Regions from separate parts of the Embleya sp. NPDC050154 genome, predicted to be linked through region 2. Evidence: riboswitches for the same ligand, from Rfam matches in the RefSeq annotation. Region 2 holds a riboswitch; each other region holds the start of a gene.
The links. Region 2 has a riboswitch for cobalamin ahead of ACIBSV_RS25340 (cob(I)yrinic acid a,c-diamide adenosyltransferase). Riboswitches for the same ligand answer to the same signal wherever they lie in the genome.
Positions count from the first base shown of each region.

Region 1: another riboswitch for cobalamin. It lies ahead of ACIBSV_RS29565 (ribonucleoside-diphosphate reductase subunit alpha); the one in region 2 lies ahead of ACIBSV_RS25340 (cob(I)yrinic acid a,c-diamide adenosyltransferase).
Region 3: another riboswitch for cobalamin. It lies ahead of ACIBSV_RS33750 (CoA-acylating methylmalonate-semialdehyde dehydrogenase); the one in region 2 lies ahead of ACIBSV_RS25340 (cob(I)yrinic acid a,c-diamide adenosyltransferase).
Region 4: another riboswitch for cobalamin. It lies ahead of metE (5-methyltetrahydropteroyltriglutamate--homocysteine S-methyltransferase); the one in region 2 lies ahead of ACIBSV_RS25340 (cob(I)yrinic acid a,c-diamide adenosyltransferase).

Region 1 covers NZ_JBITJP010000015.1:191,516-194,998, forward strand. The annotation lists gene ACIBSV_RS29565 (ribonucleoside-diphosphate reductase subunit alpha) at 1-2,241, opposite strand, end outside; cobalamin riboswitch at 2,317-2,568, opposite strand; gene mug (G/U mismatch-specific DNA glycosylase) at 3,442-3,483, opposite strand, start outside.
Region 2 covers NZ_JBITJP010000012.1:133,370-136,852, forward strand. The annotation lists gene ACIBSV_RS25330 (DUF5708 family protein) at 57-251, shown strand; gene ACIBSV_RS25335 (Ig-like domain-containing protein) at 454-999, opposite strand; cobalamin riboswitch at 1,634-1,760, shown strand; gene ACIBSV_RS25340 (cob(I)yrinic acid a,c-diamide adenosyltransferase) at 1,819-2,412, shown strand; gene ACIBSV_RS25345 ((2Fe-2S)-binding protein) at 2,388-3,206, shown strand.
Region 3 covers NZ_JBITJP010000019.1:138,904-142,386, reverse strand. The annotation lists gene ACIBSV_RS33755 (acyl-CoA dehydrogenase family protein) at 1-355, opposite strand, end outside; gene ACIBSV_RS33750 (CoA-acylating methylmalonate-semialdehyde dehydrogenase) at 360-1,859, opposite strand; cobalamin riboswitch at 2,061-2,231, opposite strand; gene ACIBSV_RS33745 (hypothetical protein) at 2,432-3,286, opposite strand.
Region 4 covers NZ_JBITJP010000001.1:463,797-467,279, forward strand. The annotation lists gene metE (5-methyltetrahydropteroyltriglutamate--homocysteine S-methyltransferase) at 1-2,192, opposite strand, end outside; cobalamin riboswitch at 2,349-2,570, opposite strand; gene ACIBSV_RS02150 (flagellar hook-length control protein FliK) at 2,791-3,324, opposite strand.

The sequences.
Region 1 (3,483 bases), on a different contig from region 2:
CGCGGCCGAGGCCTGCGCCGGCACGGTCGCCTGCTGGATCCGCGTCGCGGGGCGCGAGCGCAGGTAGTACGTGGTCTTGAGGCCGGTGGACCACGCGTAGCGGTACATCGAGGACAGCTTGCCGATGGTCGGGTCGGCCATGAACAGGTTCAGCGACTGCGACTGGTCGATGTACGGCGAGCGGGCCGCCGCCAGGTCGATCAGCGCACGCTGCGGAAGCTCCCACGCGGTGCGGTACAACTCCCGCACGTCCTCCGGGAGTTCGGCGATGCTCTGGACCGAGCCCTCGGCGCGCTTGATCCGGTCGCGGACCGCGGGGGTCCACAGGCCGCGGGCCTTGAGCTCGCGCACCAGGTAGGCGTTGATCTGGAGGAACTCGCCGGACAACGTCTCGCGCTTGAACAGGTTCGACACCTGCGGCTCGATGCACTCGTAGGCGCCGGCGATCGAGGCGATGGTCGCGGTCGGCGCGATCGCCACGAGCAGCGAGTTGCGCAGGCCGTGCTCGGCGACCCGGTCGCGCAGCGCGTCCCAGCGCTTGGTCTGGGTCGGGTACACGCCCTCCCACAGGTCCGGCTGGAGCCGGCCGCGCGCGGCGTGCGTCTCGGCGTAGGCCGGGTGCGGGCCGTGCGCCTCGGCGAGCGCCGAGGAGGTCTCCAGCGCGGTCAGGTAGATCTCCTCGGAGATCAGCGTGGACAACTCGCGCGCCTCGACCGAGTCGAACGGCATGCCGAGCGTGAAGAACACGTCCTGCAGGCCCATCAGGCCCAGGCCCACCGGGCGCCACCGCGGGTTGGACGCGGCGGCCTGGTCGGTCGGGTAGTAGTTGATGTCGATCACGCGGTCCAGGAAGACCACCGCAGTGCGCACCGTCGCGCGCAGCTTGTCCCAGTCCATGCCCTCGCCGGCGATCACGTGCGCGCCGAGGTTGACCGAGCCGAGGTTGCACACGGCGGTCTCGCCGTCGCTGGTCACCTCGAGGATCTCGGTGCACAGGTTGGACAGGTGCACCACGTTGCCGGGCTCCGCGGCCTGGTTGCAGGTGCGGTTGGCGGCGTCCTTGAAGGTCATCCAGCCGTTGCCGGTCTGCGCGAGCGTGCGCATCATCCGGGCGTAGAGGTCGCGCGCGGGCATCTGCCGGACGAACCGGCCGTCCCGCTCGGCGGCTTCGTACACCTTGTCGAACTCGGCGCCCCACAGGTCGGGCAGTTCGGGCAGCTCGTTCGGGTCGAACAGCGACCAGACGCCGTCCTCCTCGACCCGGCGCATGAACAGGTCCGGCACCCAGTTGGCCAGGTTGAGGTTGTGCGTGCGGCGCGCGTCCTCACCGGTGTTCTCGCGCAGTTCGAGGAACTCCAGGATGTCCGGGTGCCAGGTCTCCAGGTACACGCAGGCCGCGCCCTTGCGCCGGCCGCCCTGGTTGACCGCGGCCACCGACGAGTCGAGCGTCTTGAGCCACGGCACGATGCCGTTGGAGTGCCCGTTGGTGCCGCGGATCAGCGAGCCGCGCGAACGCACCCGCGACCACGCCACGCCGATGCCGCCGGCGAACTTCGACAGTCGGGCGATCCGCCCGTACATGTCGTAGATCGACTCCAGCTCGTCCTTGGGCGAGTCGAGCAGGTAGCACGAGGACATCTGGGTGTGCACGGTGCCGGAGTTGAACAGCGTCGGCGAGCTGGGCAGGTAGGCGAGCGAGGACATCAGCCGGTAGAAGCCGATCGCCTCGCCGGGCTCCTGGGCCAGGCCGCACGCCACGCGCAGCAGGAAGTGCTGCGGGGTCTCGACCACCTTGCGCGAGACCGGGTGGCGCAACAGGTAGCGGTCGTACACGGTGCGCAGGCCGAAGTACTCGAACCGCCGGTCGCCGTCGACGTCCACGGCGGCGTCCAACTCGGCGGCGTGCTCGGCGACGAACGCCGCGGTCTCCGCGCCGATGACGCCCTCGCGCCGGCCGAGCGCGATGCCTGCGCTGAACGAGGTGACCCCCGCGTCGAGGGCCTCGTCCGCGATCCGGCCGGCGAGCAGGCGCGCGGCGAGCCGCGAGTAGGCGGGCTCCTCCGCGATCAGCTCGGCGGCGGTACGCACCGCCAGGTCCGCGGCCGCTCCCTTGTCCGCGCCCTCGTTGAGACCCGCGACGACCCGGCGGACGACCCGATCCGGATCGACCTCCGGCAGATCGCGCGCCTGGGTGCGCACCAGGGTAGCCAGTTGGTCCTCGGGGCTTTCGTCGATCCGCATCCGGGTCGCGCCCACGCTGTCCACAACGGTCACGTGCTCTCTCCTCGCGAGCTCGTACGTACAGTGACCCCACGCCCGAAGGCGCGGACAGCCGGCAGGTATTCGGACTCGCGGGCATGCCGGGGCGCCACCGGGCACGATGTGCTCGGCGGGCCGCGGAGTTCCCCGTGGTCGTCGCGCGCCGAACCCCTCCGGGCGTTCGGCGCCGCAGGACGACATTCGTTCCCGCTTACCGCTGCGGGGGCAGTCCCGGCTTCACACCGGGTTCCCTCTTGCGTCGCCTTTCCGTTTGAACCGGAACGGCGAACCAGCTGCGTCGCAGAGCATATATGTAGTGGCGGGGTGGTCGCCGCACCCCCAGGTGTTGTGTCGTGTCGCGATTCCCGACGTACCACGATTTCGGCCGGGACGGGCCCACTCCCGGCGGCGATGCCGTCCACACCGGGTGTCGTGGCGCCTCCGAGCCGAGCGGAATCGTCTCCTCCCGGCGTACGCCCGGCATGACGGTACTCGCGCGCGGGCCGCCGAATGGCTGCACGACACGCCGGCGTTGTGCGCGGCGCGCGTCGCCGAGCCCCTGTCGAACGTGGTGTCCGGGCGTCGAGGGAAAGACCTTCGCGGGGCGGCCGAGCGGGCGAGGGCGAGGCATTGGGAGCGTACGGTCGGCCGCGGGGCGTGCCTGGCATGTACGGCGTCCGACGGGCGGGTCGGCGAGGCGGGAGCCGGGCGTGTCGGCGGGTGCCTCCGGCGGCCGGTGTGGGCTGCCTCGGAGGTGGCCTCGGCGGCGTCCTCAGGGGCGGCCGGTGCGGGGGCCGGCCCCGGATGGGCGCGCGTGTCGCGCCGGGCGGTCGGGGCATCGGTCCACCGGCCGGGGTACCTCCCGGCCCGAGTCGCGCCACTCCGCGACCAACGCCTCGTACACGGGTGTCTCGAACGCCTCGGTGGGCCACGGCCCGAACGGGGCCCGCAGGATCTCCATGCCGACCCAACCGCGCGAGGGAACGCGAAGTAACCACCAACCGGGTGATCCCACTCGGTCGATGGACGAATCGACTCGGATACAGGCGCGCGGACCGGCCCGGGCGCACCGACCGCGCCCTGGGGCGGTCGCGCCCCTTCGGGTCGTCCTCGGGCCGCATTCAGGCAGCCTTCGACCGCCTTCGATGGGTTTCGGCGGGTTTCCGGCCGGGTGCCTTCCGGTCAGGTGGTTTCGGTCCGGGTGCTTTCGGTCCCGGCGGTTTC
Region 2 (3,483 bases):
GGGGCCCGGACCTAGCCTCATAGCCGTACCCGCAGGTCGAGTGGAGGAGGAAGACCGTGGCGAAGGCACGCGGCTCGTTGACGGCCGGCCTGTTGAGCGCGGTGGTGGGCGGAGCCCTGAAGCTGTTCGCGGACGACGTGGACACACCGGTGGTCGCGCTCGGGAAGATCGGTGTCGTGTTGCTGATCGTCGGCATCGCCGAGCTGCTGTACGGGCTCTACCAGCTCACCCAGGAGGCCCGGAAGGGCTGACCGGGGCGACACCGGCCGGACCGAGGAGGCCCGGAGGGGCCGATCGGGGTGACGAGCCTGGGAAGGGCCATCAGACCGAAGAACCCCGGAGCAGCCGATCGGGGGAAGAGCCCCGGAAGGGCGATCAGACCGAAGAACCCCGGAACAGCCGCCGATCCGGGCACGGAACCCCGAACGGTTGATCGAAGCGACCCGGGTCCGCTCAGCCGGGCCGCCGCCGGCCCGGCCGCCGGTGGGCGACGAAGGCCAGGACACCCGCCCCGAGCAGGGCCGAGCCGAGGAAGGCCACGAGCAGCGACCCGCCGCCCGGATCGATCCCGGCGCGCGGACGCGCCGCCGACGCGGCGGAGGGCGCGCGGAGTTCGTCGACGCCGCGATGGACGCCGAGCTTGCCCGCCCGGGTCTCGACCGGCCGGCCGGACGCACCGGGGCCGGCCGCCACGTCGATCCGCACGCTCGCGGTGGCCTCGCGGCCGAGCCGGTCGACGATCGTGTAGCGAAAGTTGTCGCGTCCGGTGAAGCCCGGCCCCGGCGTGTACCGCAGCACCGAATTCGCGTCGCCCCGCTCGTCCGGCTGGAGCACCAGGCCGTGTTCGGGATTGGTGTACGACAGCACGACCAGCCCTTCGCCGGAGTCGCCGGCCAGGACCGGGACGTCCACCGACTGCCCGGCGCGAGTGCCCACCCGATCGGCGACGGCACGCGGGACGGGTGGCAGGTTCGGCTCGGGCTGGTCCCTGGACCGCACCCGGTCGCCGGACCCGACGGGGCGCCCGGCGCCGGCGCTCAACAGCGATGCGGATGGGGTGGGGCCTGCCGTCCCCGCGCCGAGGGGTCCGGCGGGCGGGGCGGTATGTCCCGACCCGGCGTCGAAGTCCGCAGCGGAAGGAGTCGGTCGCGCCGAGCCGGCATCGAAGAGCGGTACGGAGGAGGCGAGATGCATCCCCTCGGGGCCGAACCACCCCGCACAGGCGGCTGGATGCCCCGACCCGGCTCCGAACAGCGACACACAACACGCCAGGAGCACGCCCGCTCGACGTACCCGACATGCCCGACCCACCCGACGCGTCGGACCGGCTGGTTCAGGTGTTCCGGACACCGTGGACACGCATACCTCCGGCACTGATTTCCCGGCACGGCCGGATCGCGGATCGACTCACCGGCACCCTCCGGCGCCCGTCGGCACCCTTCGGCGCCGATACCGCCGGGCCGACGCCGGCCGAGGGAGCCGCTCTCGGAATCCGATCCTGGGCTTTACCCGCGCCGGTCCGGGGCTCGGCGCGCGGACCGGCGGCAAGCTTCACCCGCACGCGTGGTCCGGATCCGACGGTGGACCGGGCCCGTCGCGCGTGTCATGGTGGGAGGCGCAAGGCGACGGCGGTACGAGGAAGCCGGTGTGAATCCGGCGCGGTCCCGCCACTGTGATCGGGGAGCGACTCCCGAACCGGCCACGGCCCCGAGACGGGTCGGAAGGCCGGGAGGAGCGATGATCCGAGAGCCAGGAGACTCACGTCGTCGCCACCTCACCAACCGGGGCGGATTTCCCCGAGAGAGGCCGGTGCCGACCATGTCCTTGGTTTTGAGCCGGATCTACACCCGTACCGGCGATGCCGGCACGACCGCGCTGGGCGACAACTCCCGTACGCGCAAGACCGATCCGAGGTTGGCGGCGTACGCCGACACGGACGAGACCAACGCGGCGATCGGGGTCGTGCTCGCGCTCGGCGACCCGCAACCGCAGACGCGCGCGGTACTGGCGCAACTGCAGCACGACCTGTTCGACGTCGGCGCCGACCTGTGCGCGCCGATCGCCGAGGGGGACACCCGGCTGCGGATCACCGAGGCGGACGTGGCCCGGCTGGAGGAGCACTGCGACGCGTTCAACGCGGAACTGGCCGCGCTGCGTTCCTTCGTACTGCCCGGCGGCAGCCCGGCCGCGGCCCTGCTGCACGTGGCCCGCACCTCGGCCCGACGTGCCGAGCGCTCGACCTGGGCGTTGATCGAGGCGGACGAGCGGGCGACGGCAGGCGGTGCCGCGACCGTCAACCCGCTCACCGCGCGCTACCTCAACCGGTTGTCCGACCTGCTGTTCGTCCTCGCCCGGCGGGCCAACGCCGACGGTGCGGGTGATGTGTTGTGGCGTCCGGGCGACAGCCGCTGACCGGCGGGCGGTCGCGGTCCCACGGCGGCGGGCCGCTGCGCCGGCTCGCCGACGTGGGGCCCTACTTCGAGCTGCGGACCGGACCGATCACCGACGGCGCGGGCTTTCGGCCGTTGGCCGAGCTGTACGACCCGGCCGCGCCCGCCGCGTGGGCGGCCCGGGTGGAGCACGTACGGGCCCGGCTGCGGACCGAGGAACCGCGTGTCGCCGCGTCGATCCTGTATCTGGGCGTGGCCTCGCGGCTGTGGTCGGTGGCACTGGGTGCGGCGGTGCTCGGCCGGGTGGTGCCCGACCTGGATCCGGCCCGGACGTACTGGCGCTTCCCGGACGCCGGGCCGGTCGAGTTGTGGGCGCCCGATCCGGCGCCGGCGCCGGTGCCGGACGATCGCTCGGGGATCGAGCAGCTGCACGACGCGGTGCTGGTCGGGCATCTGGTGCCGCTCGCCGGGGCGACCCGAGCGGTGGTGCCGGTCGCCGAGCGGCTGCTGTGGGGCAACGCCGCGTCGGCCCTGGTCGGCGCGGCCCGCGTGTTGCACCGGCACCTGGCTCCGACCGAGCCGGAACTCGTGGCGACCACACGCGTGTTCGCCGACGGCCTGTTGGCCGCAGGCCGGTTGCGTGGAACCGGCCTGCACGGTGCGCTCGGCGCGTTCCGCCGCACCACGTGCTGCCTGTACTACCGGATCCCCGGGGGCGGTACGTGCGGCGACTGTGTCTTCCACGACAAGCCGCCGCGGCCGGCCCGGACCCGGATCGGGTCGTCGGCATCGGGTTTTCGGGGGAACGCGGGCTGAGCACCGTCGGCCTGCCCGTTCGGTTCGCTCGGGGCACCGGGAACCGTGTGTCGGGTCCCGCGCGGAGCGGCCGATCGGGTGAATCGGTCGGACACGCCGAGCCGCGCATCCGGGTGACATTCCCGGATCCTCGGCCCGGTTGTTTCTAGCCTCGGCCACGAGACACCGAATCCGGCATCGACGAATGCGAACGCCGGGGCCGTGTCCTCGGTCCTGCCGGGTCTGCGCCCCCGGCAGGATCGGGGAGACGGCCCCGGCCGTCGAAGGCCCGCCGAGG
Region 3 (3,483 bases), on a different contig from region 2:
CCAGACCGCGCATCGCGCACAGGTCCGGGAGCCACCTGTGGCGCTGCTCGGGGTTGCCGTGGCGGTCGATCATCCAGGCGACCATGTTGTGGATGGAGTAGTAGGCGGCGATGCTCGGGCAACCGCCGGCCAACGCCTCGTAGATCAGTGCGGCGTCCAGTCGGCTCAGACCCGAACCGCCCACGTCCTCACGGACGTTGATGCCGCCGAGACCGAGGTCGGCGCCCTTGCGCAGGACATCGACGGGGAAGTGCTTGGTGCGGTCCCACTCGATCGCGTGCGGGGCAAGGTGCTCGCGGGCGAAGTCCCGCGTCGTCTCGACGATCGCGAGCTGATCCTCGGTGAGGGTGCTCATCGGGTCAGCCCATCGTGGGGATGGTGAAACTCGCGGCCTCGCGTGCACCGGAGAACCAACGCGAGGTGATCGTCTTGGTCCGGGTGTAGAAGCGGATCGAGTCGGGTCCGTGCTGGTTGAGGTCGCCGAATCCGGACCGCTTCCACCCGCCGAACGTGTGGTAGGCCACCGGTACCGGGATCGGCACATTGACGCCGACCATGCCGGTGTTCACCCGGCGACCGAAGTCGCGGGCGGTGTCGCCGTCGCGGGTGAAGATCGCCACGCCGTTGCCGTACTCGTGCTCGCTCGCCAGTCGCAGCGCGTCCTCGTAGTCGGCCGCGCGCAGCACCGACAGGACCGGACCGAAGATCTCCTCGCGGTACACCCGCATCGAGGGCGTGACGTGATCGAACAGCGACGCGCCGACGAAGTAGCCGTCCTCGTGGCCGGGGACGCGCACGTCACGGCCGTCGACGAGCAGCTTCGCGCCCTCGCGCACGCCGATGTCCAGGTAGTCGTGCACCCGAGCGAGCGCGTCCCGACCCACCAACGGGCCGAAGTCGGCGTCGCGATCGTGGGAGGGGCCCACCCGCAGCGTGGCGATGCGCTCGACGAGCTTGGCCACCAGCGCGTCCGCGGTCTCCGCGCCGACCGGAACCGCGACGGAGATCGCCATGCAGCGCTCGCCCGCGGAGCCGTATCCGGCGCCGATCAGGGCCTCGACGACCTGGTCGAGGTCCGCGTCCGGCATCACGATCAGATGATTCTTGGCGCCGCCGAAGCACTGGGCGCGCTTGCCGCGCGCGGTGGCCGAGGTGTACACGTACTCGGCGATCGCGGTCGAGCCGACAAAGCCCAGCGCCTGGACGCGCGGGTCCTCCAGCAGTGTGTCGACGGACTCCTTGCCGCCGTTGACCACGTTCAGCACACCCGGCGGCAGTCCCGCCTCGAGGAAGAGCTCGGCCAGGCGCAGCGGTACCGAGGGGTCGCGTTCGGACGGCTTGAGGACGAACGCGTTGCCGCACGCGATGGCCGGGGCGATCTTCCACAGCGGGATCATCGCCGGGAAGTTGAACGGGGTGATGCCGGCGACCACACCGAGCGGCTGGCGCAGCGAGTGCACGTCGATGCCGGTACCCGCGTTGTCGGTGAACTCGCCCTTGAGCAGGTGCGGGATGCCGACGGCGAACTCCACAACCTCCAGGCCGCGTTGCAGGTCACCGTGGGCGTCGGCGATAGTCTTGCCGTGCTCGGCCGACAACAGCTCGGCGAGCGAATCGCGTTCGGGCTCGACCAGTTGCAGGAATCGGGAGAGCACCCGGGCGCGCTTTTGCGGGTTCCAGGCGGCCCACGCCGGTTGTGCCTGCTCGGCGTCGGCGATCGCCGCCAGCGTGTCGGCGCGGTCGGCCAGCGGGACGCGCGCCTGCACGCGTCCGGTGTTGGGGTCGTACACGTCGCCGAACGCGCCGGACGCGCCTTGGACGTGCTTGCCGCCGATGAAGTGGGAAAGCTCGCGGACCATGAACGACCTGTCTCTCGTCAGGTGCGATCCGGAGGCGGGGCAATGACCCGACCACGGCAACCGCCGCTTCGGGGAGCGGGGTTGCCGAGGTCGGGTGGCACGTGAGGGTGGTCAGGCGAGCCCGACGACCTCGACGTTCGCAAGATCGTCCGGGGCGAGTGCGCAGACCGGCGTCATGCGTGTTTGCTCCATCCTCGTGGACAACACGGATATACCCGCGGCCGGTATCCTGACTTCCGGATCGACACACGCCGCCCGCCTTCCCGGCTTTCGCCAGTGGCGTGGTGCCTCGGCAGCGCACTCCCCGGTCACAGTGGCGGGACCGTGCCGGATTCACACCGACTTCCCTGCACCGCGGACCTTGTAGTTCAAGACGATATAGTCGGACGTCCTAGTAAGTCCAGCGCCGATCGAGCTTGATCGCGTGCGGGAGCGACGTGACGAGGTGGCGGTCCGGGCATCGCGAGGACGTCACCGCCGGAACGGGGGCGGCGGGTGCACGCGTGCGCACGTTCGACGTGTGGTGCCGGTGCCTTGCCGTGCCGGAGGGGGATCTGCGCCCGCCTGCGCGGCTATCGGATGTGCTTCGGCTCCGTGACGGCCGTGGTGGGTTCGAGCCGCACCGCCGCGGCGGCGCACGCCTCGACTCGGGCGCGGGCAAGTCCGATGGCCGGGTGGGCGTACGCCAGACGCTCCGCGTTCGCCAGTGCGGCGCGGGCGGCGTCCGGGTCGCCCGCGGCGGCCGAACAGATCGCAAGCAGACATTCGCACTCGGCGCCCATCCAGCGACTCCGTTGCCGTGCGGCGCGCCGACGCCATCGGCGAGCCCGCGCCGCCGCCCGCTCCACGCGCCCCTCGTACAGGTCCAAGGCGAACTCGGCCACGCAGCCCTTGCGGCGATGGGCCCGCCCGGAACCCGCCACGGCGGGGCGCAGTGTGGGCAACATCGCGGCCGCGTCCGCCGAACCCTGGACCAGCAGCATCGCGGAGAAGTCGGTGTGCGCGTGCGACATCATGCGGCCGAGCGCGTCGTCGCGAGGATGCGCCGCCGACCACCGGCGCACGACCTCCGCCCCCGCCGGGCCGTGTCCTCGCGCGAAGAGCACCATGCACTGGGACACGGCCCCGAGCGCCTGACCCACAGGCGTGTCGGGAAAGCCCTTGCTGTGCTCGTGCGCCCCCTCGACGTCACCACGACGCAGCGCGCGGATCACCTGCGCGTTCCGCTTCAGCGCGACCCGGTCCGCCTTGGAAGGCAACAGCGGCAACCCCACACCGGCTCGTTGGTGCATTCCCAGCCCCAGGAAGGCCAGGTAGCCCAAGAGCAGCCCCGCGACGATCCCCGAGGGACCTCGGACCAGCAGAAACGGGACCGCGAAGGAGGCCGCGAGGGATAGCGGCAAAATCACCCGAACAAGTATGCGCACGACGAGAGTATGGGGGTCACCGGGCGCGGACGACATGCGGTGCCGATGGTTTCCGGCAGACCTGTCCGCACGGACCGCCGCCCCATGGGGTGTCGCATACCGATGCAAGTACTGATGCGTGACTGATTCCGAGGCGCTCGATCGTCCGTAACGTCTTGACCTGCGGAAAGCAGGACTGGAACCGCGCAGGACAGAGC
Region 4 (3,483 bases), on a different contig from region 2:
GGGATCGCGGTCAACCCCTCGTGCAGCAGAGCGGTCACCTCCTCCGCACTCGGGACGCGCGGGGAGTGGATGTCGTACACACCGGGACCGGCCTCGCGCGGATAGCCGTGGGCGGCGAGCTCCCGGGCGACCTGCATGTGCGAACGGGCGGCCTCCAGGCTGATCACGTCGGCGTCGAGGTCGTCGATCGCCTGCACGATGTCGCCGAACTCGGCGTAGCACATGTGCGTGTGGATCTGGGTGGCCGCGCGCACGCCGGAGGTGGTCAGGCGGAACGACTCGGTGGCCCAGGCCAGGTATTCGGCGCGGTCCGCGGCGCGCAGCGGCAGTGTCTCGCGCAGCGCTGGTTCGTCCACCTGGATGACCGAGCCCCCCGCGTCCTCCAGGTCGCGGACCTCGTCGCGCAGCGCCAGGGCGACCTGCCGGGCGGTGGTTCCGAGCGGCTGGTCGTCGCGCACGAAGGACCACGCGAGCATGGTGACGGGGCCGGTGAGCATGCCCTTGACGGGGCGGTCGGACAACGACTGGGCGAACGAGGTCCAGCGCACGGTCATCGGCTCGGGACGGGAGATGTCGCCGGCCAGGATCGGCGGGCGCACGTACCGGGTGCCGTACGACTGGACCCAGCCGTGCCGGGTGGCCACGTATCCGGTGAGTTGTTCGGCGAAGTACTGCACCATGTCGTTGCGTTCGGCCTCGCCGTGCACCAGGACGTCGATTCCGGCCTTCTCCTGGAAGGAGATCACGTCGCGGATCTCGGACTCGATGCGTTCCTCGTAGCCTGCCTCGTCGATGCGTCCGGCGCGCAGGTCGGCGCGGGCGGTGCGCAGCTCGCCGGTCTGCGGGAAGGAGCCGATCGTGGTCGTCGGCAGCAACGGGAGTCCCAGGTGGGCACGTTGGGCCGCGGCGCGCTCGGCGTAGGGCAGGCTGCGCCGGCCGTCCGCGTCGGTGACCGCGGCGGCGCGGGCACGTACGGCGGGGTCGCGGGTCAGGGCGGAGGTCTTGCGCGCGGCCAGGTCGGCCCGGTTGGCGGCGAGATGGGTCGCGATGGTGTCCGTGCCCTGGCCCAGGCCGCGGGCCAACGTGACGATCTCCTCGGTCTTTTGCCGGGCGAAGGCGAGCCATCGGGAGACCTGCGGGTCGATGTCGCGCTCGTCGCCGGCGTCCAGGGGCACGTGCAACAGGGAGCAGGACGCGGACACGTCGACGCGCTCGGCCAGGCCCAGCAGGGTACCCAGGGTGGCCAGCGACCTGCCGAGGTCGTTGATCCACACGTTGCGCCCGTCGACGACGCCGGCGACCAGGCGCTTGCCGGGCAGTCCGCCGACGGCGGCCAGGGCGTCCAGGTTGGCGAACGCGGCTCCGGTGAAGTCGAGGGCGAGCCCCTCGATCGGCGCCTTGGCCAGGATCGGCAACGCCTCGCCGAGGCGGTCGAAGTACGAGGCGACCAGCAGCCTGGGCCGGTCGGTGAGCGCGCCGAGGTCGCGGTAGGCGCGTGCGATGGCGTTGAGTTCGGCGAAGCTGCGGTCCTGGACCAGCGCGGGTTCGTCCAGTTGCACCCACTCGGCGCCGGCCGCGCGCAGGTCGGCGAGCACCTCGGCGTACACCGGCAGTAGTCGATCCAACAGGGTCAGCGGCTGGAAGTCGGCCGCGACGCCGGGCGCGGGCTTGGCGAGCAGGAGGTAGGTGATCGGTCCGACCAGTACGGGGCGGGCGGTCAGGCCCTGTGCGACGGCCTCCTCGAACTCGGCGACCTGCTTGGCGGAGTTCGCGGAGAACACGGTGTCGGGGCCGAGTTCGGGGACCAGGTAGTGGTAGTTCGTGTCGAACCACTTGGTCATCTCCAGCGGCGCCACCTCCTGGGTGCCGCGCGCCATCGCGAAGTAGCCGTCCAGGGCGTCGGCTTCGACGGCCGCACGGTGGCGGGGCGGGATCGCGCCGACCATCACGGTGGTGTCCAGGACGTGGTCGTAGAGCGAGAAGTCGCCGGTGGGCACCTCGTGTACACCGGCATCGGCGAGCCGATCGCGGTTGGCGCGGCGCAGTTCGGCCGCGGTCTCGCGAAGCCCGTCGGCGGTGACCCGACCGGCCCAGTAGCCCTCGATGGCCTTCTTCAACTCCCGGCGCGGGCCCTGTCGGGGGTAGCCGTACACGGTGGCGCGGGTTGCCGCGGCTGCGGACTTGGTGGTCACGGAACTCTCCTTCGCGAGTTGTCTCCGGAATCCCGGGACGGATCGAGGGCGCGAAGGGATGGCAAGCCGCCGGGGCGTTTCGGCGCTGTCGCGCACGTGTGCCACCGGGGTTGTCCGCCGACCCGCCCACGAGGTCACCGAGATCACCGTGTGCCTCGTCGGCACACGGGCAGTGGCAGGTCTTCGGACTCGTGGGCGCGTCCACCGAAAGGGCGGACTCCTACTGGCCGTCGCTTCCCGGGCCCGTCCTGGGGCCCAGTGCTGTTGACGGCGGTCGTTCCCACTCACCGCTGCGGGGCAGTCCCGGATTCACACCGGGTTCCCTCTTACGACGCGCCTGCCTGGCGGGCAGGGCGAACCGACTGCGTCCGTCAGCTTAGCCGGCGATGGGCGCGTCCGGCAGGCGAGTCCACCCGGTGGACGGTGAAACGACGTACGCGCGAGGCGGATGCCGCCGCCGGCGCCGATCGGGCAGGCGTGCGCGGTCCGTTCCCGGCGTTCGTTCCGACCGAATCACGCGCGTCGGCGATGACCGGCGGAACGAACGCGGTCGCGGAGCCGAGGACGACCTCGCTTCGGATCCGACGCCGGGTCGGCCCTACGGGCGCGTGGGGGCCACGCGCGGGGGCGGATTGGTGGTGGAGGTCTTGTCCTTGGAGAAGGACCAGCCCTCGAAGCTGCCCAGCGGGGGCTTGCGGTTGGTCGCACCCCACGAGCTGTACGTCCAAGTGCCGTTGTTCGGCGCGTGCCAGTACGACCAATACGCGGACGCCGGAGGGGTGTTGACGCAGGGCTCGGTGTCCGTGCCGGGCTTGCCCTCGATCCGGCAGATGAACGCCTCGCCCCACCGGTTCGTGCCCTGGATCTGGAAGCCGGCGTTCTTGAGCGCGGCCAGACCGGTGGCCTGGTCGCCGGGCGCGCAACGGGTGAGCGTGGCGCCGCCGAGTTCCTGGAAGTCGACGATCACGGTCACCCCGTTGGCGTCCGGGCAGACGCCGGCGGAGCCCTTGGTGGGGTCGATGGCGTAGGCGGCGGGTGCGCTCACGGTGATCTGGGCGGTGGCGGGCAGCAGGAGAAGGGCGAGTGCCCCGACCAGCCGGCCTATTCGAGCCTTGTTCCCACGAGATTTCACGTGCGGATTCCCTTCGTGCGACGGGCGTCGGCACGAGCGGCGGAACCGATGCCGCCCGGGCCGAGCGATGTTCCTCACAGGACCGCCGACCCCGGCATCGCGCCGACGAGACACCGCCGGACGTGAAATCCGGGCTTCAGCGTGCAGTCCACGACAGCT